2 regions of the Pseudoalteromonas sp. SD03 genome follow, and region 2 is predicted to be linked to the other one. Evidence: predicted binding sites of a transcription regulator. Region 2 holds the regulator's gene; the other holds the start of a gene.
What was found. Region 2 encodes LexA, which represses DNA repair genes until DNA is damaged. Its sites were predicted from a motif close to TACTGTATNNNNATACAGTA; they were not measured.
Positions count from the first base shown of each region.

Region 1: ABZP26_RS05765 (LexA family protein) is a predicted target of LexA. The motif match lies at 2,672-2,691, and genes of this name have one in related genera.

Region 1 covers NZ_CP162514.1:1,234,006-1,246,644, forward strand. The annotation lists gene ABZP26_RS05745 (hypothetical protein) at 1-473, shown strand, start outside; gene ABZP26_RS05750 (hypothetical protein) at 628-1,014, shown strand; gene ABZP26_RS05755 (hypothetical protein) at 1,011-1,460, shown strand; gene ABZP26_RS05760 (hypothetical protein) at 1,599-2,051, shown strand; gene ABZP26_RS05765 (LexA family protein) at 2,059-2,424, opposite strand; gene ABZP26_RS05770 (hypothetical protein) at 2,943-3,494, shown strand; gene ABZP26_RS05775 (hypothetical protein) at 3,495-3,839, shown strand; gene ABZP26_RS05780 (hypothetical protein) at 3,844-4,665, opposite strand; gene ABZP26_RS05785 (hypothetical protein) at 4,693-4,878, opposite strand; gene ABZP26_RS05790 (hypothetical protein) at 5,225-5,920, shown strand; gene ABZP26_RS05795 (helix-turn-helix domain-containing protein) at 5,949-6,413, opposite strand; gene ABZP26_RS05800 (helix-turn-helix transcriptional regulator) at 6,602-6,883, shown strand; gene ABZP26_RS05805 (helix-turn-helix transcriptional regulator) at 6,880-7,152, shown strand; gene ABZP26_RS05810 (hypothetical protein) at 7,163-7,567, shown strand; gene ABZP26_RS05815 (DNA N-6-adenine-methyltransferase) at 7,577-8,176, shown strand; gene ABZP26_RS05820 (hypothetical protein) at 8,209-8,484, shown strand; gene ABZP26_RS05825 (replication endonuclease) at 8,489-11,086, shown strand; gene ABZP26_RS05830 (hypothetical protein) at 11,095-11,373, shown strand; gene ABZP26_RS05835 (hypothetical protein) at 11,360-11,746, shown strand; gene ABZP26_RS05840 (DUF5677 domain-containing protein) at 12,187-12,639, shown strand, end outside.
Region 2 covers NZ_CP162514.1:3,335,832-3,348,470, forward strand. The annotation lists gene ABZP26_RS15575 (SCO family protein) at 11-628, opposite strand; gene cyoE (heme o synthase) at 625-1,554, opposite strand; gene ABZP26_RS15585 (heme A synthase) at 1,567-2,556, opposite strand; gene ABZP26_RS15590 (hypothetical protein) at 2,569-3,063, opposite strand; gene ABZP26_RS15595 (SURF1 family protein) at 3,053-3,793, opposite strand; gene ABZP26_RS15600 (DUF2909 family protein) at 3,808-4,116, shown strand; gene ABZP26_RS15605 (cytochrome c oxidase subunit 3) at 4,019-4,894, opposite strand; gene ABZP26_RS15610 (cytochrome c oxidase assembly protein) at 4,930-5,460, opposite strand; gene ctaD (cytochrome c oxidase subunit I) at 5,460-7,052, opposite strand; gene coxB (cytochrome c oxidase subunit II) at 7,052-8,194, opposite strand; gene lexA (transcriptional repressor LexA) at 8,688-9,305, opposite strand; gene ABZP26_RS15630 (PaaI family thioesterase) at 9,504-9,947, shown strand; gene ABZP26_RS15635 (hypothetical protein) at 9,977-10,357, opposite strand; gene ABZP26_RS15640 (endonuclease) at 10,610-11,263, shown strand; gene hmpA (NO-inducible flavohemoprotein) at 11,303-12,484, opposite strand.

The DNA of each region.
Region 1 (12,639 bases), 1.4 Mb from region 2:
GCTGGAAGAGCTTTAAACAACACATTACTAATGAACTCCTAGTTTGTTTGGATTTTTCGGCATTCATCATTCCGGAAAATGAGGCAGAATTTGACCAATCGCACATTGATACAATCGCAGAATTGGTTGCTGATCTAAGAGAATCATTGGAGATTTCAGAACTAGATTCAGAGCTTGAGCATTTTGTACTTGAACAAATATCGCTTTTGGAACGCGGGTTACATGATTTACAAATTCGCGGTAGTAAGGCGGTTCAAAAATGTTATGTCGACGGTTTGGGGGAAATCCTAGAGAATGCTGAAGTAATTCGGGAAAACTCATCCGAGCCAGTAGTCGGTAAAATTAAGATAGCTTGGGGGCACGTTCAATCCGCTACTGAAAAGGCTGCCAAGCTCAACAAGTCAGCGGATACTTGGGGCAAAATAATCGAAAAAGGCGCAACAGTCGTAGATCAACTGTCCAAATTAACTTAGGTATAACAACGTCTTGCAGCCGACCCGCTTTCCGCTACTTCCCTTCGGTCATCCGCTCCAAGCGGTCGGCTGAAGGCAGGCGTCATAAGCCTAATTTTATTTATACCTTCTCAACGGGTTAATATAAACATTTAAAATTTTAGTAAGAGGTTTTATGCAAAAGATTATGTTTCTTTTGGTTCCGTTGTTAGTTGCTGGATGTCAATCAACATCAGCTCCTAGCAAACAGACAAAACAATTAGAAAACTATACACACCTAGTGTGTCAGGTAAAAAAACAAAATGTTGGTAATTTTTCAGAAACAATCATCTTTGATAAGGACTATCAGACAATGACGATTGGTGACGAGACTTTATCCTGCACAAGTGACAAGTACAAGAACTGTGTGGCAAAACTTGAAACACCTACAGGCTACAAATTTTACACTGTTAGTACGTATACATACAAATATCCAGGATCAGGTTATTTAGATATGGCAGAAATCAATAATAAAATGCTTGTAAATGCATCGTACGCAGAGTTGGAGTGCAATCGCCGATGAGTAAATTTAAGTCAGTATTAATCATGTTTTCTTTGCTAAGTAGTTCGTTACAAGCATTCGAATTTGAGAACACAACTTGCTCAATAGCTAAAACAAAAAGTGATTCAAGCCCTTCCGTAGTCAAAGCTATTAAACTGGGTAAAGTTAGAACCATGACAAAGGAAGAATCCATAAAATTTGGTCGATGGGACCAAGTAACCGATTCTATGGACTTTATTGATGTTGAAGTTTATATCAATAATGGAAACGTTAATCGTAGTTTTTATAGAGTAGTGAACGGAACTTTGCATCAATCTTTCCCGTCAAGAGATGGAGAATATTCGTTTAGAAGAATCGTACCTTCAAATGATTCAAAAATTGGTAGATACGATCATGTCAATATTAAGGGCTCTACTCTAAAGGCCACTATTCTGAATACACTTAGTTGTGAAAAGAACTTGTTCTAATTTATTTAAACAGGCTTATAACAAGTGACTAAGGTTATGAGTGTCCGCAATTGGCACTTTTCGGACATTACAATTAACAATTCTTTCCAATGCACTATGCTCTATTTAATATAAACATGTTAATTAGAGTTCGCCCCTATGAAAATATTTTTCTCTATAATACTTGTAGCGTTGATAATTTATTCCCATGTTTATAATTTTCAGCAGAAAATACTTTATATTAGTGTCGATTCCTTTAATTTATTGCCGGGTTCGGATGAGTCAGTGATTGTTTCATTTGGTAAAAATGAAAACGACTTTCATGCGTTTGCGATAAAAAAGAAAGATATAAAGCAGGGCGTTGAGCTTGTATCAAAATCAAAAGATAACCCTAACTTTTCTGTATTTGCAGACTTAGAGGGTGAAGCGCTTGTTCGCTCTGAACAGGCAGAAACATTCGCAAAGGTTAAAATTTTGAGTGTTGATAAGCAAAACCAAAGAGCGGTATTTTTAGTTGAAGCTAATTTATTAAACATAAATACAAATGAGCTTAATAAATTAGATACAACAAAAGTGATTGTGAAAGGAGAGCCTTTTTTAAAGTTAATGTAACTTCTGTCTATCCTAAGGCTAAATTAGCCCTATGCATTCTAATTGACTGAGTTACAACACCTTCAATATTGTACTGGTCAAACTCTGTGAGCTTAACTGGTTCATTTTCTGGGTTGGCTGAAAGTAAAAGGTTATTTTTTAAATCTGCTATCTTGCAAACAAACAACCCATTTAACACCGCAACAATCACATCACCATGTTTAACTTTTGCCGCCCTATCTATAACTAATAAATCACCGCTAAATATTCCAACACCTTCCATGCTCCTTCCACTTGCTCGGCCAATAAAAGTAGAGTCACTTAAAAGGCTGTTATCTAAACTTTTCTCCAGCTCTTTTATGCCTGGTCCTACATCAACATTAGAATCAATCATCAAATAACCCTATTTATAAAAATAATTTAAATTAATTTTAGCCCTGTTTAAGCCACTTTTAAAACAATGTTCGGAAGAATAAAGGCTAAATAATGTGCTTTTTAACAAAAGCTATAAGACATTGCCACCATTAAAGTAAATAGTATAAAAGTTAAAAAAACGAGTAAAAAACAGGTGTTTTTAGTGTTGAAAACAGGTAAAACCGCGCACTATTAAATTGTTATAAATCAAGTTGTTCGGAAGATTAAACTGGGTTTATATACAGTGCTTTGAGTTGCTATTATAAAATTTATCATTACAATGAAATTGACTCCTTAATTAGGAATCTTTTAACAAACAAAAGGAACACAGTATGAACAAGCAATATGCACACGGAAAACTAGCACGCATCAATGCTGGTGTAGCAAGAAATAAAAATGGCGGTGGCGGCGGCGGTGTAGAGCCACCAAAAAAGAAGTAAGCCATTAAATCTATTAACCAGCATTACTGCTGGTTAATTACACAACCAAGGAAAACACATGATTGATTTTATAACCGCCACAGACTGGACAATAAGAGCTTTAGAAATGCTCATTATTGTATTTTTACTCGCAACGCTTAACAAACACCGATCAGCGTTATTTTTTGGTGGTAAGAGTAATTTAAAATCAATTGATGATCACACAATGCATTCATGCTTTATTGCAGCGATTACCGTGATGGTATTTCACTTTGTAAGCTCAAGCTTGGCGCAATACATAATTACAATAGAAATGAGCAAGCTAGCACTCAGGCAGTTTTTTTACTTCACCATGTTTAGCTGCTCAATGGCATTTGTTGTTGCGTTATTTTTCATGCATAGCATTAGGGGTTGCACGTTCTCAACAACAGCGCGTTTTTGCTTATACCTTGCACTAGCTCAAGCAGTTGTGCAGCTAATACAATTTATAATGCGCGGCCTGCTAGATAACAGCATGCTGTCACCCGCTTATAGTTTTAGCGTTGTTGCACTAAATATATTATCGCTAGGTGTTGTTGCTATATACCCAGTTAAAAAGTTTACTGACCTACTAACCAAAGAGGGAATTTAAATGCCGTTACTCATAGTAATGTTTATTTGTTTAACAATGGCGTTATGTATAACTGGGGTCGCTATAGTACGCGGCCAAAACACAACAGGCATAGAAACCATGCTTAAACATAAAATAAAGCACTTTATGCCAGAGGGAACAGCGGCCCAACAAGACGATTACGGTGTAGCCTACTCTATAGTTATGGATTTAGGCGCCACAATAGAGCAGCCAGATAACTGGGATAAAATAGAATCAATGAACGTGGCACATAAACGCGCCACCATATTTAGAAACCAAGCACTTAAAAAGCCAACTAACTTACCCCTTGCACAAGAACGGCCCATATTCAAACTTGTTAAATAACCCGCTAATGCGGGTTTTTAAATATTCGAGATATAAAAGTGGGCTTTTTTTTATCTTTCTTGGGTACTTCGTGTTCTTTAAAAAGGTCTTTATAGCCAAAGTCATGCAAGCTAGCGTGTACAATTTCTCTAATGGGGATAGTTATTAAAAACCTTGCGCCATCATCTTCTTCATTTTTAAGGAGATAATCAAAAATAGGTTGATAGTCAGTAACCAGTTCAAGTCGCAATTCATCATCACACCTATAACCACTCTTAAAAGGCAGCACCATAATATCATTAAGATGTTTGGCTCCATGAAATGCGTAGCCAACATAAACTTTTCTATTTGATAAAGTGAATGCTATCGGTATTCCTGTCTCATTACTTAAAAAGAATAGGCTAGAAAATTCAGATAAATCATCTGTATCAGCTATCTTACTAAAAGCACCGTACATTACATCTGCTTTAGTTGATTTTGAAAAAAGCATTGCAAGCAACAGAAATATCCATGGGGTTACGAATGAAAGCGACAATGCAATTAGGGAAACCTGAACAAAGTTGAGAAACCAAAAAGGTACATAGATTGAAGGAGCAATATCATTGAAAATATTAATCAATAAAGGGCTTAAAAAACCAACAAAAAAATAGTTGTCGGAGTCTGAGTTACACAGCCAATATAAAACAAAAGCTAAAACAAAAATACCACTGCCATAACAAGCTGAAAGTAAAAAAGTATGATAGCCGTTAGACTTACTGAACTTTGGTGAAGTGAAATGACTATTTTTACAAAAAATATAACCAACAATTGAAATTAGTAAGATAATAAAAACGGTAGGCTTAACCATAAAATTCCCTTTAAAAAAAAAGAGCCCTTAGGCTCTTTCTTCATTGCGTATGTAATCAATCTGTCGTTTAACTTCATCACTTTTTCTAAATGATTTCATATCAACTTTAAATGAACCGTTCTTACGCATAATCATTCTTATCTCATTATTTTTGCTTTCTTCTACACCAGGTGCAAAAATATCAGCTAGATAAATTCTTAATTGTTCCAACATATAGCCTCCTTAGTAAGATGCTAACAATGGACTTACATATTTATACAAATGTACATTTGTTTAAATGTTTACCGTGTAAATAAATATAACTGACGCCAAAGTCATAGACAAGTAAGGGATTATCCGTATTTGTCTCATGCAGTCTCAAACCGTTGTAAGTAGCAGCCTAGCGCTACATAGAACATTTAGTTATATACACTGTCAATATTCGAAAATAAGTATTTTTCTAATATTATTCTAATACTTTTTTAATATTTATCGTATTCGATTTTGGTTCGCCTTGTTAAAAAGTGCGCTATAAATTAATGTATAAACCTACATATTACGGAAAATAAAAGGAATAAGTATGATCAAGGTCGGAACGTGGGTGCTCGGGGTGTTATCACTTATATCAGTAATAATGTATTTTGATTTAGGCGATCACCTATCAGGGGTAATTTGTATGTTTGCCGCTGGGTTTTTCTTCCCGCCTGTGCTCAACAAAATAAACAAAACAAACAAAGAAAAAGCCGAATCAAAGGGCAAAACACATAAAGACATAACCCAAAAATCAGCCGTTATATTTGGCATTATCCTATTGGCCATTGCTGCTATTTTAAGTAGCGGTAGTAATACCGAAACCAATAACAACACACAAAGCACACCTACTGAACAAACCCAAGAGCGCAAACAGTTAAAACCAATAGATTTAATTTATCAATTAAAATCAAAAGTTGACGAGCTAGACTATTGGTTTAAAGGGCCATTCAAAGAGAGCGATAAGCTAAGATTTTATGACGTAAAAAAGAATTATGATAAACAGTTAGATGTTATCTGCAGCGATTTTGATAGGTTAGTAGAAAATACAGGCAATCTTAATAGTGAATATTATGATGAAGCACTTGCTTGCAGTAACTTTGAGTTAAGCCTTGTTCACGTAATTCAAAATTTAAATCACGGTACATATGCCGAAATACCAAAACTAAGGCAGAAGCTTGAACCAGCCTACCAAAACTTAAAGCAACAAGTAGATGAAGAAATAAAACGATTAAATAACAAGTAACTAAAAAGCCCGCTAAATGCGGGCTTTTTTATGCTGTTTTTTGGCTATTGGCGGGTTTGCTTGCGCGGGCGTCAATAATCGGTTTTAAGTCTTTTAGTAGTAATTTACCGCAGTCGTTAATATCAATTTTTTTATCTGGGTTTACCCTAAACCAATCAAGATGGAAAAACATCATTAACGATTTAATAGACGTATCAATAAACTGCTCTTCAAATTCTTCTTCATTTAACAAGCCAAGTTCATCAATCACATCGCCTGGTGCAAACTGCCCAGCGGCCGGATTTGTCTCGCCTGTTATAAGCCATAGCGAATATTTTTTAAATTGTGGGTGATTAGCAACTTTCAGCAAGGATTGAGTGCCAACATCATGATTGCCTGACTCATACTTTTTATACGAGCTAATGCCAATACCTACCAGCTCAGAAAATTTAATTTGATTTAAACCAGTAGTTCCGCGAATTAATTTAAATTTTTCGCCAAGTGAGATTGACATGGTTCATCCTTATGATCTACGATAGTCACACGGGTCATGATTATGACCTTTAAGAGTATATTAAAATCAATTTATGTTCCTTTTGCAGGTTAATAAAGCAAAAAGGCCTTTTAACTAACTAGGTTAGCATAAAAAGTACAAAAAAAGGAACTGTACACAGTGCTATTAAATACGATGAGGAATAAAGAATGGATACTAAAAAATACCGCACAACACTACTAGGTGAGCCTATTAGCGAAAGCGAAAAGTTTTTAAGAGCCAAAGATATTACAGAGCTTTGCTGTATTTCTCGCGCAATGATTTACAAGTTAATGGCTGCTAATAAATTCCCACCAAGTCACCGCATAGCTGGCGACCGTGTTTTTTGGTTAGCGACCGATATTAACATTTGGCGCTCAATGACACCGGAACACTTTCATAACCAATTTGGTGATCAGATAAAAGCCCAAGCAGAAGGTGCAGCAGCATGAACCAATCAAATATAGCCGATCACTACCGCCGCAATTTACGCGGCGAAGTTATCACCATTAACGACCGCTACTTACGCCCAGCCGATGTGGCAGAAAAGTGCGGTATTCACCGTTCAACAATTTACCGCTTAATAGAGCGCGGCCAGTTTCCTAAATCGCACAAGGCATCAAGCGGCCGTGTGGTATGGGTTGAAGAAGACATAGAAGAATGGATGCGCCTAGGCGCTGAAAAGTTTCACGAGTTTTACGGCCAACATAAAGCAAACTAGGAGCATAACCATGGCAAATGCATTAGTTAAACAAACCGAAAACGCACAACCTGCACCATTAAAAGCAGTAGAAGGGCGCCACATACCAAAAGGCTTAGCTGAAATAAAAGCATTAATGAGTGATAGAACGCGCACACCAGGTTATGTGTTTAATGCTGTTTTAACCGCTAAGCAACGCAAAATAGTGTGTATTGCTGCGGGGCTTAAACAACGTCATGTTGAAATGAGCTTTTATCAGTTTAATTTTCAAGAGCGTGATGCAGTTCGCAAAGGCATTTTAGCGTTACAAGACATTGTTGCCGCTTTTACTGAAGCAAATGTACTTGGGCGCGAAAACTTCGAAAGAACCCCGCCTAAGTTTGATGTTGTTCCGCATTTAGTTGAACAGTTAAAAACTGATTCACAAGCACATTAAGGAACGGCCATGACTCCCGATCAGCTAATCAATCAAGACAGTGGCAATGTTGAGTTTTACACGCCAGCTAAAGTTTTGAAGTATGTGCACCAAATGTTCTCCGTTGTTGGTTTAGACCCTGCAAGCAATTCGATTGCAAATAAATCAGTGAGAGCAATGAACTACTTCACTAAAGAAGATGATGCATTAACTCAAAAATGGATTGCAAACACAGTTTGGTTAAATCATCCATTTAATAAAGGTGAACTTGCCTGCAAACCAAAGTGCGTTAAAAAAATATGTAACGACCCGAGCTACCATAAGTATCGCGGCCACTGCATTACCGAAGATATAGCAAGCAACGGCGATTGGATTGACTACTACTTAGAGCAATTTGCACTAGGTCACTTTAAAGAAGCAATGAACATTACCTTTGTTAATAGCTCAGAAGCATGGTGCCAAAAGTTATTAAACGCAGGTTTAAGCTGTTTTATTGATGGCCGCACACATTTCAACGACCCACAAGGGAATGTAAAAAAAGGCGCACCAAAAGGCTGCTTTATTACCTACCTTGGCGATAGAACCGACGAGTTCCGCAAAATATTCTCAGCGCTTGGCGTTGTGAAATAACACCTAAAACAACACCCAAAGGAATACTAAAAATGACCACTATCAAAGACCAAGATCTATCTAAAAAACAGTTAATACTGAATATTGTTGAACACGCTATTGAGCAAGCCAATTTTACTATCCGTCTTTTAAACAAACGTAGCACCGTACACATGCTAATACAGTGCGAAGACACGCTAACCGACTTGCTACCAATCGTAAAACTGATTGCTGATGATGATGTTAATTTTGAACGAGCATACAGCTTAATGAGCATTGCATTAAATGCCGTACAAACTGGTGGCGAGCCAATGGAAATAGAGCTGTAGCGCCGTGGCTAACCCAATCCCGCTCGACCTTGACGCCCTTAACCTATCAAGCATAGCTAAGGGCTTAATTTCGTCTATTACTGATATTGACGACTTTAATTACCTTGCTAGTAACTTGGAAAAGGTGCCTGTGTCGCTGCAAAGTCGCATGGCCCGTAAATACATTGATCGTTACACCGAAAAAAAAGCGGGGAGCCAGTTCCGTGCTAATACATGGATGCACCGCACTATTGCGCGTTTAAAGCCTCGCTTTGGTGTTCTGCTCAGTATTACTCACAATATGCCATTGCCATGGCATATTCTAAGTAGTGTTGAAAAAACTAAAAAGCATGCAGGCACTCTTGCATTAGAGTGCCTTGAAAAAGCACTTGATGTAAGTGAGCAAAACCAGCAATTACCGTATGAAAAAATAGTACGCCTTACCTACGAAGGGGTTGCAGGGTATGCCAAACAGTTTGGCGTAAACGTGCCATTTTACGACATGCGCGAAGACGACCTACCACAAGCCTGTTTTGAAATCGCCTTGCTTAAACTGCAATGCGATAAATGGTGGGCTCGCCAATTAAAAACCCTGCGTAAACAGTTTTTGGAATTACTAGAAATTGCAACCGGCCAAGTGGGTAAAGACCTTTACTACGACAAAAAAAACCAAAAACCTAAACGCCGGGGTATTAGCCCGTATTCATCAAAACAAGCACAACGTGAATTTAGCTTTGCCCAAGCCAGTGGTCGCCAGTTCCTCGAAATGATGGAACTACAAAGCAGCGACGGCGATGTAATTAACTTAATTGAAGCCGTAAAAAGCGGCATGGCAAACCCTGCTAACCGCCGTAATGAGCTAATGCTACGCATCCGTGAAACCGAAGAACTAGCCGACGAAATGGGCTATGTTGCCATGTTTTACACCATTACTTGCCCTGCGCGTTTTCATGCCAATGCAAGTACGTGGGACGGTTCAACCCCTAAAGATGCGCAAAATTATTTAACCACAACATGGGCGCGGGCACGGTCTAAATTAAACCGCCGTGAGCTTAAGTACTTTGGTGTACGTGTTGTAGAGCCACATGCTGACGGGTGTCCGCACTGGCACATGATGTTATTCATGCCAAAAAACAAACTTCAAGAAATCAACGCTATTTTGCGTTGGTACTTTATTCAAGAGGATAAAAGCGAGCTTTACGATCGTTATGGCCCCGAGCTTACCCGCGCAAAAGTATTCAATAAATTTGTAGATATAAACACCCATGGCACCCACATAAAAACAGTAGAAGCCTGCGTTAAATACCGTGCAGGGACTGAGAAAACCAAGTTATTTAAAATCTATAAACAAAAGCGCAGCGAGTGGGGCTTTGCTAAAAAGAAGGCTAACGAAGTAGCCATACAACGCAATAAAGCAGAGGCCGAGAAAGCCAAGGCTGAAAAAAGAGAACCTAAAAAGTTTAAGGCGAAAAACCATAAAGCGCCTACCAAATTTTACCGTACTTTTAGCCCACGCTTTGACGCGGTAAAGCTCGATAAAAGCAAGGGCAGTGCAGCGGCCTACATTGCTAAATACATTAGTAAAAATATTGATGGTTACATGCTGACCGATCATGTTGACGCCGACACAGGCGAAAACCTGCAAGAGCAAGCCAATCCCGTTTTAGCCTGGGCAAGTACGTGGAATATTCGCCAGTTTCAATTTCAAGGTTCGCCAAGCGTTACGGTTTGGCGAGAGCTTCGCCGTATGCCAAAAGGCAAACCAATTAAAGACGAAATAATAGAGCCTATTCGGTACGCGGCAGATAACGCTAATTGGAAAGACTACGTAAAACTACAAGGCGGTATGTGTATTGGCCGCGCCGCTAACTTTAAATCAATGTACGAAGACACCCCAATGGGTAACGACTACGCCGAAGTAGTTCGCCGCATTAAAGGGGTTGTAACCAACATTGATTACAAAGCCGTGCTTACACGTTTGTTTAACAATGTGCATAACGTAACGGATGCAACCAGCTTAAAAACCCGTCTTATCGAATGGACAAGGCAACTCAAAGGTACAGCAGAAAAACTCGCAGCTAAGGCTAGCACCAACGTCGGCGCAGCCGACCTATCTTGGTCTAGTGGTAATAACTGTACGCCTATAGCCGTGGGCTCTAGCGCCGAGTTAATACTCGATATGGTGGGGTGTGATGAAAAACAGATCACAGAGGTTAAAAAGGATCTTAATAACGGCAAGAGGATCGCCAGAGACGACCAAATTTACCAAATTAAAAACGGCCAACTTCATGTTTTAGACGAAACCGCGCAAATAAAACACAACAAGCACCTCGCTATTGAATACCGAGCAAAAACACTCGCCCAAAAATCGGCAAGCTGGCATGTAACAGAGAATCACTGGCAGCAAGCTCGCCAATTAGTAGACCTTGCTTATCAATACGCCCAGCTAGACGGGCGCGAAACCCTTAATGCAACGCGCAATGAACTCGGTGAGTTCCATTACGGCGAGCCTAAAAACGGCCTTATCACCATTGGCGATTGGGACTTAGCAATTTTAGTAAACAATAACAGCGCATCAGCAATCAGCGACAACGATTGGTGGTCACTGGATTTAATGGCGTAGGAGAGAAAATGACTATTCAAATTTCAAAAGTACTCATGCCAAAGGCATGTATTAGTTGCCAGGCGTTTTGCCCAAAAGGATATGCAGAGGATCAGCACAGCCCGTTTATTACTAAATTCGACAAGCCCGCGCCTAAAACCCAATACGGCCAATGCGGGAAAACCAATAACAGCGTATTTGCTACAGAAATTTGCACCGGCTACCAGCAAGAACCTAACGCCGATGTATTTGCAGTAACCAATAGACCACAACCAAAACAACAGGAGAACAGCCATGGCAACAGGTAAAGTAAAAGCGGGTGACGTTTTCAACAACTGGACAGTATTAAACGAAGACCGCCGCAACCGAGGTGTGCAGCATTTTATGTGTAAATGCATATGCGGAACCACTCGCGTAGTACGTAAAGATAACTTAGGGCTTGTTCAAGGTTGTGGCTGTGATCGCAAAGCTTACAAAGCCCGCACTGGTGAAACCAAACCACGCTCTAAAAAAGCGCGCATTGTGTCACCCAAGACAGTAAGCACACCGATAAAAATATCACATCATGAAAACCAAGAGCCACGGCCGCAATATATTGAGCGCAGCAAATCAACCCGTGAACTATTAGAAGAACGTTTAGCACAAAAGCAGTTAGAAAAAGAATTAAGCGAATTATGGTGAACCATGAAATCAACAGTTAAACGCCGCAACTGGGTATTTCACTCAGTTGTTAAGTCAAAAATAAAAACACCACCCACAAAAAAGCCCGCATAATGCGGGTTTTTAATGGCTAATGCTTAAATTGTAGTAGCTCATATCCGATCTTACAGTTTAAAAGAACGGGTTTAGACTTCGCCTGACAGGCGGCTTTGAGCGATAACCGGACACTGAAAAAGTTAAATTTATTCCCGCTTTTTTGAGTAGGAGCCTAATTTTGTCCGATAACATTATTAACCGCCGCTTTGGTGCAAAATAACAAGCTTAATTCCTAGCTATTTTAATTACTTGTTTACAAAGGTAATTATTGGTGAAATTATCAGGGTATGTAATACACGCCGTTTTGGTGTGTTATAAACCACCAAAATGGTGTTCAATAAGCTGTTATGCGAACAAGGATGCTCATGCAATCTCATTATTATAAAATTTGGGACGAATTCATTTCAGAACGAAATCAATTATTTTCAAATTCAAAATTTGAAAATAATAATGAAAAATTCATTTGGGCATTATTTTCTAGAATTAATTCGTTAAGTGATGAAATCATTTTCCTAGCTAGAAATTCGCGGTTTACATCAAGCCAAATATTAATGAGAAGCGCGCTTGAAACTTACATTGATTTAAAATGTTTAGTCGACGACGATACATTTATCGATGTATTAATGCAGGCAGAAAGAAAATCAGAAATAACATACTTAAAAAACTTCGATCATAGTAATAGATACTACGGGTCAATATCTAAAGATAGTGTAGAGAATAAATTAAGTGAGCTTAATAGTTCAAATGACAAGTCTAAAGATTTTACTATCTATGATAAATTTAATAAAGCTAACGAGTTAGAAGCATACAAAACTGTG
Region 2 (12,639 bases):
CCTTTAAAAGCTAGTTTTTGTAGTATTCGGCTATTTTAATAAATTCTGCGGTTAATTTTGTAGTATTAACCAAAGGCACATCTCCTTGTTTAAATTCAGGCTTAAAAATAGCTCTTAGTGCGCCACTGCCATCAACAAGGGCAACAGATGCACTATGATCCACCGCATAGTCGGATTCATTACTATCACTAATTGCGTAAATTAATCCAAGCTCGCGGACAAATGGAAATAAGTCTTTATGTTCACCTGATACAGCTAAAAAATCTGGATTAAAGTAATCTATGTACTCTTTACGTTTTTGAGCAATATCACGTTTAGGATCAACAGATATAAACCATACTTGTAGTGGATACTCAGCCTGCAAATTTTTATAGGCATTGTTGAGCTTAGCTAGCGTCATCGGGCAAATATCAGGGCAACTTGTGTAACCTAAAAACACTAAATTCCACTGGCCTAAAAACTGCTGTTTGGTTACTAACTTCCCTTGTTGATCACTCAACGAAAAGTCAGATAACGGTTTTGCGGTTTCATAAACTAACGCATCAAGATCTTGTAAATTTTTTTTATCACTACAGGCCGATAAAAAGAGTACTGAAAAAACAACTAAACCACACCATAACTGCTTCATATAACTAGCCATTTATCTATAAATAAGATGATAAATAGTATCATCAAATGAATAATCGAAAAACGAAATAAATCCATCGCAGTGTCTTCTTTGGCGGCAAACTTTAAGTTAATTGCTTTGTATATAAATACAATATTGAGAAGACATGCCCCGCTTAGATAAATAAGCCCTGACATGCCAATCAAATAAGGAAACACACATACAATGGCGAGTAATACCGAATATGCAAGCACGCATGTTTTACAAAAATCGATACCATGGGTGACCGGTAACATGGGGATTTTAGCCCGCTCATAATCACTTTTACGCGCGATGGCGAGCGCCCAAAAATGAGGTGGGGTCCAGGTAAATATAATCATCACCAGCAACCAAGGGGCTGCCGCCATTTGATTTGTTTCAGACACCCAACCGAGTAATGGAGGCATTGCACCGGCTAATCCCCCTATAACTATATTTTGTGGTGTGGCACGTTTTAAAAATGACGTATAAATAAACGCATAACCAACAAGTGCAAATAAGGTCAGTATGGCTGTGAGCGTATTTGCCCACAACATCAGCATAATAAAGCCCGCAACGCCAATCACAGCAGCAAAGCTCAGTGCATGTAATTTACTTAAACGCCCTTTAGCAACAGGGCGATGGCGGGTGCGTGCCATTTTGCTATCAATTTCGCTATCAACCACATGATTGATGACTGCGGCGGCCGCAGAGAGTAATCCAATCCCTAATAAACTGATGAACTGAACCCCAACACCTCTGCCAACATCAGGGGCTAGCGCTAAGCCAACCCATGCTGTTAACACTAGCATAGCCACTACTTTAAATTTACTTATTGCCAAATAATCTTGGATTAAGTGGTAACTTTTAGTCAATAACGATGCGCTGTAAACGGGCTGCATTGCTTTTTTATTAATTGTAAGTGCCATAATCATTCCCCTCTAAGTACGTACTTTTAGGTAATAACATAACCTAACCATAGTTAATAACAGTATGGCAGCCATTAAGTTATGCGCCAGTGCCACGCCTAACGGAAAATGAAAATGCACCACGGCTAACCCTAAAGCTATCTGGCAGAATAACGCCACTAACACACTCACCGTACAGCTTTTAATTTTTTGCGAATAGGCATGACTGTATATACGCCACATCACCAAGGCTAAAACAATGCAAGTAACTAAGGCCCATATTCGATGCAGTAAATGAATAGACATACGCGCCTGTTGCGACAACACACCAAATTCATAATTACTGTGCTCAAGGGGGAGCTGAAAGACACTACTGAATGAAAAAGGCTGAGCGTAACTACACAGCGGTAAGCCATTACAATGTGGAGCCGCATAATTAGCCGCTAACCAACCACCAAGGGCGATTTGTAAAATCAGTACCGTTAATGCCACGAGGCTTAATTTAAAGTGAGGTTTTGCGCCCGCATCACCACCCGTAATAGGTTGGCTGGTCAGACGCAAATACAATAGCGTTAATAACGCTAAAATACTAAATCCTCCGAGCAAATGCCCCATAACTATAAGCGGCTGTAGGTTCATAGTAACCGTCCACATACCTAATGCGGCCTGAAAAATAACAAGCAGCAGCAATATCATAGGCAACCTTACAGGCGTGGTTGGGTACTGACGCTTTAGAAAAGCTAAAATAAACAACACTAAAATTAATACCCCAAGCGTGCCTGCAAAGTAGCGATGGATCATTTCTTTCCATGCTTTTGCTTTTTCAAATATCATATCGGGATAACTTTGAATCGCTTGTGCAATCTCTGCTTCGTGTTTAGGCACGGTTAAAAAGCCATAACAACCAGGCCAATCGGGACAACCAAGCCCTGCGTCACTTAAACGCGTGTATGCGCCCAGAGCCACCACAATTAATGCGAATAAACTCGTTGCTAATACCAAATTTTTATAGTTTTTATACATAGCATCCTCTACTTAGCTCGAACGAGAGTAATTGAGTAATTTTTTTAGATCTTTTAATAACCCTTTTTGGATCAAACGGTTTTCTTGTGGTTGAGAACTAAATGGATACTCCAGTACAATTAGCCCCATATGATCGATTAAATACAAACTGGCAGGTTTTAACTGCTGTTGCTCATCAATAACATGCCAACGCGTTGTAACTAGCTCAGGCTGTCCCATAATAGCCATATCAACTTTGTGTTGGTTTTTGCCAAGGGCAACATATAAATTGTCTAAAGCGGCTAATTGCTCTGTGCAAGACGCTTTGCATTGTGCTGAATAATTTAAAGCGATGGTCCATTGCTTAGGATTATGCTGCGCCCAATTGTCTAGCTTAATTTCACGCTCTAAAAATTCACCATGGTTAGTAATTGCTGTAGGTAGCCAATCAAGTTTTAACGCGCTGTAAGCCAGCACTAAGGGAATAGCGCAGCACACAGCAAAGAGTAACAGGGGTTTATTTTTCATTATCTATCCTCTTCCTGCTTGCAAAAATAGCGACCACCACACAGGCAACCGCAATTAAAAACCACTGTACTGAGTAGGCATAATGTTTTTCTGGACTCATAACAACGGCTTCATAATGAGGGGCAGCAATTTCATCAGCTTGACCTTGGCGGTAAGCCATAAAATTCACTAAAGGGCGATTAGATTGGCTACTCAATGCTTGTAAATCAATGATTTGAATTCGTTTGGCTAAATCCGACTGAGTATTGTTATTGGCTAAGGTAAAGCCACTTAAATTATCTTCTTTAATTTGTGCCGTTAACGTAAATTTACCACTAGGTATTGTTACGTTTGGTAGGATTTCTCTTGAACGTTCTGCTTTTACCCAGCCTAAGTTCACTAACAAAAAGCGTGATTCATCAGACAGTTTTAATAATGCCAGTAAGTCGTAACCAACCTGACCATTATAGATTTGATTATCAAGCAACCAATAATTATTAGTGTCAAAATAACCATTTAACGAAACCAATACACCGGTTTTGTTCCACTCTTTTGGCAGCTGTTGTAACTCTGCCCAGCTCATTACGCCATGTTGTTGTATATTTTCAATGGCACTAAGCTGCTGTTGCTTTTGTTCTGCTCGCTGTAATTGCCAAAACCCTAGTCGCACACAAACCAATACCACAATAACAACCAAGCAAATTGTTATTATTGAGCTAAGCTTTTGTTTGTTAAATACAACTAACTGCATAAGGGTATAATCCAGTGATTATTAAAATTATTATTGTTCTACTGTTATTATTTATATTATTTAATTTATTTCGTGCTTTATTAATTATGGTGTCAGGGAAAACCAATGGACGCCCTATGTCTCACTTTTTAGGGCGTCGGGTGTTATTTTCTGTTGTGGTATTAGTGATGGTGATTGCCGCACTAAAACTTGGTTTTATTAAGGCAAATCAGTCTCCCTTAATCACTAAAGCACATACACAAATACAAACAAACACAGCCAAACAACATCAACAAAATGCCAGTACCAAGCTGCAGCTTGAAAGGCAAAGTGCTTATCTTTAGTGAAATGTCCTTTCATAATGCGTAAAAACACCACCAATAAAATAATTGTTCCTAAGGTGACGTGCATGCCGTGAAAGCCGGTTAACAAAAAGAAGGTATTGCCATAAATGCCCGCATCAAGGGTTAAGTTAAGATCGTTATAAGCATATATATACTCTTCTACCTGCAGCCCTAAAAAGCACACTCCGAGTAAAATGGTCGCTCCCAAGCATACTTTGAGTGGGGTACGTTTATTATTTTCCATCGCCACATGGGCAAAATGTAAAGTTACCGACGAGGCCAGCAAAATAAGGGTGTTGATAAGCGGCAACCCTTGCCAGCCCATCGCTTGGGTCGAAGTGCCTCCTGGGGTATTTAGCAATGGCCACATGGCTTCAAACGTCGGCCACAATACTTCATTTGTCATGGCGTTGTTATCCGCACCTCCAAGCCAAGGCACAGAAAACATGCGAGCATAAAAAAGCGCCCCAAAAAATGCCATGAAGAACATCACTTCTGAAAAAATAAACCAGCTCATACCTTGCCTAAAAGAACGGTCCATTTGTGCAGAATAAAGCCCTTGATCAGACTCGTGTATGACATTTTTAAACCAGCTAAACAGCATGTAAAGGAGTACAGCTATACCTACGTATAACAAGTAAACGCCATTACCACCCTCTTTGCCCATATCCATTACGGTTAAGGCTGCGCCTACCGCAATAAAAAATAACGCAACTGCCCCAACTATTGGCCATGGACTTTGCTCTGGTACATAATAATGTTCATATTTTTGATTCATTTTATTTGCTCCTAGTTTTTCACTAGTTTTATAAGCTAGTTATTACTGGCTACTAGCCGCTCGCTAATATCAAATACGGTATAAGACAGGGTTAACTCTTCTACATCACTGGGTAATTCAGTATCTACATAAAACAATAATGTAAACTCCAGCTCTTCACCTGCCTTTAACGGTTGCTGATCAAAGCAAAAACACGCTATTTTGTGTAAATACTTGGCCGCTTTTCCTGGTGCTACCGACGGTATAGCCTGCATTACTTTATCTTCATTACTGTTATTTTTAGCGCTAAACTTAACTTCACGCATAGCCCCAGGCTTTACATCTACACTGTACTCTTTAGATTTAACTTCAAAAGGCGCACCACTTTGCGCATGCGTAGTGAAACTAACGCTGACTTCTCTATTTTCAGTGACCAAGGTACTTTGCTGTGCCTGCTCTAACGAGGGCTTACCATTAAGCCCCGTTATATCGCAAAACACGTCATACAAAGGGACCATGGCAAATGCAAATGCAAACATTGCAATGCAAATCACCACCAGCTTTTTTAATAACGGCAAGTGAGTCATTATTTAATGTCCGGCGGCGTTGAGAACGTATGATAAGGCGCAGGTGAATCAACTTCCCATTCAAGCCCCTCAGCTCCATCCCAAACTTTTGCAGGCACTTTGTCGCCCCCTTTTGCACATTTATACACAACCACCACAAATAATAATTGCGATAAACCAAAGGCAAACCCACCTATACTAATAATGGCGTTAAAATCAGCAAACTGTAGCGCATAATCTGGAATACGGCGTGGCATACCGGCTAACCCCACAAAATGCATTGGGAAAAACAGCACATTTACACTTATTAACGACAACCAAAAATGCCATTTTGCTAAGGTAATATTGAACATGTTTCCGGTCCATTTTGGCAGCCAATAATAAGCCCCCGCCATAATAGAAAACACCGCGCCCGTTACGAGTACATAATGAAAGTGTGCAACCACAAAATAGGTATCATGATATTGGAAATCGGCAGGTGTAATCGCTAGCATCAACCCCGAAAAACCACCTAAAGTAAACAACACAATAAATGCGATACTAAACAGCATTGGCACTTCAAAGCTAATAGACCCGCGCCACATAGTCGCTACCCAGTTAAATACTTTTACGCCGGTAGGTACCGATATCAGCATAGTCGCGTACATAAAAAACAACTCACCCGCCACGGGCATACCAGTGGTAAACATATGATGCGCCCACACAATAAAGCTCAACAAGGCAATGGAGGAGGTGGCATACACCATAGAGGCATAACCAAATAGTTTTTTACGTGAAAAGGTGGGAACAATCGTAGAAATAATGCCAAAGGCAGGCAAAATCATAATATAAACTTCAGGGTGACCAAAAAACCAAAAAATATGTTGGAACATCACCGGATCGCCACCACCAGCGGCATCAAAGAAACTGGTCGCGAAGTATTTATCGGTGAGCACCATAGTAACTGCACCAGCAAGTACCGGCATAACTGCAATAAGTAAAAACGCCGTGATCAACCATGTCCACACAAATAACGGCAGCTTCATCCACGTCATACCCGGAGCACGCATATTTACTATGGTGACCACCACATTAATGGCCCCCATAATCGAACTAATACCCATAATATGCACAGCAAATACAAACATTGCTGTGTTGTCGTTACTATAAGTGGTGGAAAGCGGCGCGTAAAAGGTCCAACCAAATGCAGGGCCACCACCAGGCATAAATAATGAAGCTAATAGGATTAAAAACGCAAACGGTAAAATCCAAAAGCTCCAGTTATTCATTCTCGGTAAGGCCATATCTGGCGCACCAATCATTAGCGGGATCATCCAGTTTGCCAAGCCGGTAAAGGCTGGCATAACCGCACCAAACACCATTATTAAACCATGCACTGTGGTCATTTGATTAAAAAAGTGAGGATCAACCAGTTGTAGGCCCGGCTGAAATAACTCAGCTCGAATAACCATCGCCATTGCCCCACCAATTAAAAACATGGTGAGTGAAAAAACTAAATATAAGCTACCTATATCTTTATGGTTGGTTGTAAATAACCAGCGCTTAAAGCCTGTGGCAGGTTGATGGGCATGATGAGCCTCATTGGTATTAGGTTGTTCTGCAATGCTACTCATTATTTAGCCTCCCCATCAGCATCCAGTGCCGCTTGTATCTCGCTCGGTTGAATTACATCACCAGTGTCATTACCCCACGCGTTGCGTTTATAGGTAATAACAGCTGCTATTTGCTTGATTGATAATTGCTTTGCGAAAGACTGCATAGCCGTACCTGGTTTACCGTGGAGCAAAATATCTATATGCCCTTTGATATCACCTATGACTATTGGGCTGCCTTTAAGAGCCGGAAAAACACCCGGCAAGCCTAATCCTGTTGGCTGATGGCACGCCGCGCAGCTCGCCATATAAACCTGCTCACCAAGCGCCATCAGCTCTTCTTTTGGTACAACTTGGTCTAATAACGCAGCGTCTGCTGCAGCTGCTTTTTGCTTGGCTTGTTTAGCCTCTGCTAACCACGTTTTGAAGTCTTCTTCAGTTTTAGCTTCTACCACAACAGGCATAAAACCATGATCTTTACCGCAAAGCTCTGCACACTGCCCACGGTAAGTACCAACCTCATTAATATTGGTCCATGTTTCATTAATAAACCCAGGGTTTGCATCTTTTTTAACGGCAAAGTCAGGCACCCACCATGAGTGAATAACATCATCTGAAGTCATTAAAAAACGTACTTTTTGATTAATTGGTAGTACCAGCGGTTTATCGACCTCGAGTAAATAATTCGGGTTTTTATCAGCAAGGTTGGTTATTTCATTTTGAGGTGTAGCTAGCATGGAATAAAACTCAACGTCCTCCCCCATATACTCGTAATGCCACTTCCACTGTGAGCCTGTAATTTTAATGGTGAGATCAGCTTTGCTGGCATCCTCCATGGCAATTAAGGTTTTAGTCGCAGGAATGGCCATAACAATTAATATGACAAAAGGGATCGCAGTCCACAGTATTTCTACTTTGGTGCTTTCATGGAATTGGGCAGGGACAGCCCCTTTAGATTTGCGATGATGAATGAGTGCCCAAAACATAATGGCAAACACGATCACCCCAATCACACAACATATTAAAAAAATAGTCATGTGCAGTTGGTATACATTATTACTTATATCGGTTACGCCTTTACGCATATTATATTGGCTATTAGCAAGCACATTCTGCGAAAAAACAAACAATATAAGCCACAAGGAAGAACTCAGCTTACCCATGTGACGGCTCCTTTGATGCTATTGCTGACGCAAAGCGAAGAGGCATACGGCTTAAACGCCTATTCGTTATTTTTATTTTTTATAAGGGTGCTGGATTTAGTAAATGTGTGTTCTCAAAACGACTAAGCTGTGAGTTATTTTTATTCCAGCTCTTTAATAACTAGTTAAAAAATAAACAATAAGCAAGGTGAGTATGAAAAATAAACAAGGTGTATTTTTTAAAATGCGCAGCTAAAAAAATAGCAACTAGTCAGGCAATTAATCTAAGAGTCAGGTTTAGTAAGGGGTGTATTGAAATTACAGGATAGAAATATAAAAAATTGTTAACTTAAAAAAGCAGAGTAAATTTGTTTATTTATAAAGTATTTAGTGATTTTATTTATGATAGGAGAAGCACTTAACAACATATAGTCATACATTTGATAAGTTAGACATTGTGCTGCTAACAAACCCAGCGCCTAATCACTATTAAGCGCTAAATTATGCTTTAATACTACATCCAGTCAGCGTTACGAATAACACCTACCGCTAAGCCTTCAATATTGAACGACTCATTTTCTAAATCGACCTCAATAGCTGAAAACTCATCATTTTCAGCATGTAAGAGTACTTTTCTGCCCGCTTTTTCTAAACGCTTCACGGTTACATCGTCGTCAACACGGGCAACAATAACTTGTCCATTTTCGGCAACTTGGGTTTTATGCACAGCAAGTAAATCACCATCCATAATACCAATGTCTTTCATACTCATACCGTTAACACGCAATAAAAAATCGGCCGCAGGTTTAAACATTAAAGGGTCAATTTTACAGTGGCTTTCTACATGCTGTTGCGCCAATATAGGCTCACCGGCAGCCACCCTGCCAATTAAAGGTAAGCCTAACTGCTCTGGCTCCTCTTCTTCAACAAGCTGAATGCCCCGACTCGCGCCTGGCTTCATTTTAATCACACCTTTTTTGGCCAGTGCTTTTAAGTGTTCTTCTGCAGCATTCGCACTTTTAAAACCCAGTGTTTGTGCAATTTCGGCACGTGTAGGAGGCATACCAGTGTCTTTAATAAACACTTTAATGAGTTCGAGTATTTGCGCTTGGCGTTTCGTTAATGGTCGCATACAACTGGTTTTCCATACAGTACAATTAACTGTGAGTATATACAGTTATTTAAAAATCGCAAATATAAATTAATGCCTTATATGCCGTTATCATCAAACAATAACCTACTTTAAAAGCAGGGTGATAAATGTAATTATTAGCAACGCATTATCATATTAATAAATTTTAATTCTCAATTACTTATCCAAGGAGCTAGCATGAGTATTTGGCATCAACCGATTACATTAGAGTTTTGTAAGCAATTAGATCAAGGTATTACAGGCCAAGGGACACTCATGAAAACCATGGGAATAGAAATCAGTGAAATTGGTGATGACTACTTAGTGGCAACTATGCCGGCAATTCCAGAGCATCATAACCCTATGGGTATCGTTCATGGTGGTGCAAATGTGGTGCTTGCTGAAACAGTAGCAAGTTATGCCGCTAATTTTGTGGTTGATTTCAATCGGTTTTATTGTGTTGGCCAAGAGATCAGTGCAAGTCATTTAAAGGCATCACGCAATGGCACATTAACGGCCACAGCGAGAGCTTATCATATCGGCAAGCGCAGCTCGGTTTGGGATATTAAAATAACCAATAGCCGCAATGAGCTTTGCTGCGTATCACGTATGACCGCAGCCGTAGTAGAGCGAAAAGGCTAGTAAGTCAATTAACCAAGGTTGAAATTAAATTACTTTTCGAAAGGGTAAATAGTAATTTCTACGCCTGCACCAATTGCAGATATACGTAACAAGGTATCTGCATGTAAGGCTTGGTTAAAGCATTTTGGCGAAGTGCCAGACTCAAACCCAATATCGAAAGTTCTGCGTGAACAACTCAACCATTGCTTTAATGCATTGCGTGAACACGACTCGATTAACTCACACAAGTGATTAATCGCTTTATCTGGCGTGGTTATTTCACCTGCAACCTCAATGCGAGCAAGTTGACGGTATTCGTCTTTATCATAATGTAAAATAGTTGCGACCTTTTTTAAATCAGCAACTAATACGCTAATATCTTGCTTTGACTCAAGCTCTAGATCTACATTTAAAAATTGAATTTCCGACATTATCTCGTTTTTACCCTCTATTAATCTCATTGCAAACTTTAACGCAGTTTTACCGTTATACCAAATCAACAACGCAGGAATCACTGCATTAACGCGTTTTTAGCGTTAGCCTCTGAATATTGCCCACTATTTACTCCTAAAAAACGCCCTACACAAAATACGCAAATTAAAATTAAAGCATGCCGGCGGCAGTTTACTTTTTTATTCTAGGCCTTAAACTAGCCGCTCCTGTAGTTCACGTATGTGATGGATATGATTCGGTTTATTTTAGCTTTGTTGGCTTGCTGTGCTTGTTTTTCAGCAATGGGCGAACAATTTACGCGGTTTTCGAGTGCCAAAAAGCACTTAATTAATACCCTTCCCGAAAACGCTAAAAGTATTTATTGTGGTTGCGATATAAAAAAACAAGGCAAAAAGTTGGTACCCGACCCTACCCATTGTGGCTACGTGCCTCGCAACACACTAACCCGCTCAGGCAAAGTAAATCAACGTGCCCTGCGAATTGAATGGGAACATATTGTCCCTGCATGGGAATTTGGTCACCAGTTACAATGTTGGCAAGATGGTGGGCGTAAAAACTGCCGCAAAGTTAGCGCTAAGTTTCGCTTGATGGAAGCCGATATAAACAATTTAGCCCCTGCAATTGGTGAAATTAACGCCGATCGCTCAAACTACCGCTTTGGCATGTTAGCCCAAAACGCGACGCAATATGGTCGCTGTGAGGTTAAAGTTAATTTTAAACAACGTGTTGTTGAACCGCCTGTTCATGCACGTAAACGCATTGCCGATGCGTACGCTTACATGCAAAAAACGTATGGTTTAAAAATTTCAGCTAAACAACAAAAGCTATTTAATGCTTGGCAACAACAAGCTTATGCTGCTAACACAAATAGTAAAAAGCTGTAAGTTTAAATTAAAAGCGTGTAACACACGCTTTTAATTAACCTATAACGCTTGGTGTGGTCCAAATATTTCGTAGTGAATGTTTGAGCTTTGCACACCTAAATCAAGTAGCTGGCCTTTTACGTAAGCCATAAATGATGCTGGTCCACACAAATAAAATGCCCCTTCGCTAATAGGTAATGATGCCTCAAGCACCGATAAATCCATTAGCCCAGTGAAATCACACTCCTCGCCACCTTGATTAAACCAAGTAAATGTTTTTAGCTGTGGATGCATTGCCGTTTGCTGCGCTAAATACCCTTTAAATGAAAATTCGCGGCTGTTTTCACACGCGTGCAAATAACTAATCGCTTGATTTTTATCACCACTAAGTAGCGTTTGCAGCATCGCCATCATCGGGGTTTGGCCAACGCCTGCTGAAATAAGTACCACTGGAGTTGCCTCATTTTTTAAAATGAAATCTCCCGCTGGCGGGTATAACTCTACTCGTGCGCCTTGCTCTAGTGAGTGTAAATAATTAGACACCACGCCAGGCTTTGGTTGGCACTCTTTTTTAACGCTAATACGATAGTTTTTAGCATTGCTCTTTTGCGAAATAGAATACTGGCGGATCTCTTCATATTCTGCGCCCTCAGGCTTAACTTTAATGCCAATGTACTGTCCTGGCTTGTAGGTAATAACTGCTTTACCATCCACAGGTGTCAGCGTAAAACTAGTTACGAATTCAGATTCAATATGTTTATCAGTAATTTCAAACTGGCGCGTGCCTGCCCAGCCACCATGGTTGTTTTTACTGTGCGCATACAATGCCGCTTCTTCGGTAATACAAATATCAGCAAGTACACCGTAGGCTTCGCGCCACGCATATTCAACATCGGCAGTAAACTGCTCAGGAATAAGCTCTTTTAACGTACCGATTAAATGTGCGCCCACAATAGGATAATGCTCAGGTAAAATATTTAAGCTGGTATGCTTATGATTAATTCGCGCTAGCGCCTCTTTTAACACGGCTAAATTATCAATATTTTGCGCGTACGCAGCCAACGCATTAAATAATGCAAATTGCTGACGACCCGTTTCTTGATTAGTCATATTAAAAATATGTTTAAGCTCGGGATTATGACTAAACATGCGCTTGTAAAAATGATCGGTTACGACCGTACCTGCCTCTGCAAGCAATGGCACCGTGCTTTTAACTATTTGTATGGTTTTATCGGATAACATGTTTATTTCCTATGTAATAACTAACTGCTTGCATTTAGCATTACACAGAGTGTGCCAACCAATTAAACCTATAATATTCAAAAGGTTAAATTAACTCGCTTTACAAGATGGGTCTTTATGACCTACTATAAAACCTGTAAAAATACACTAAAAGG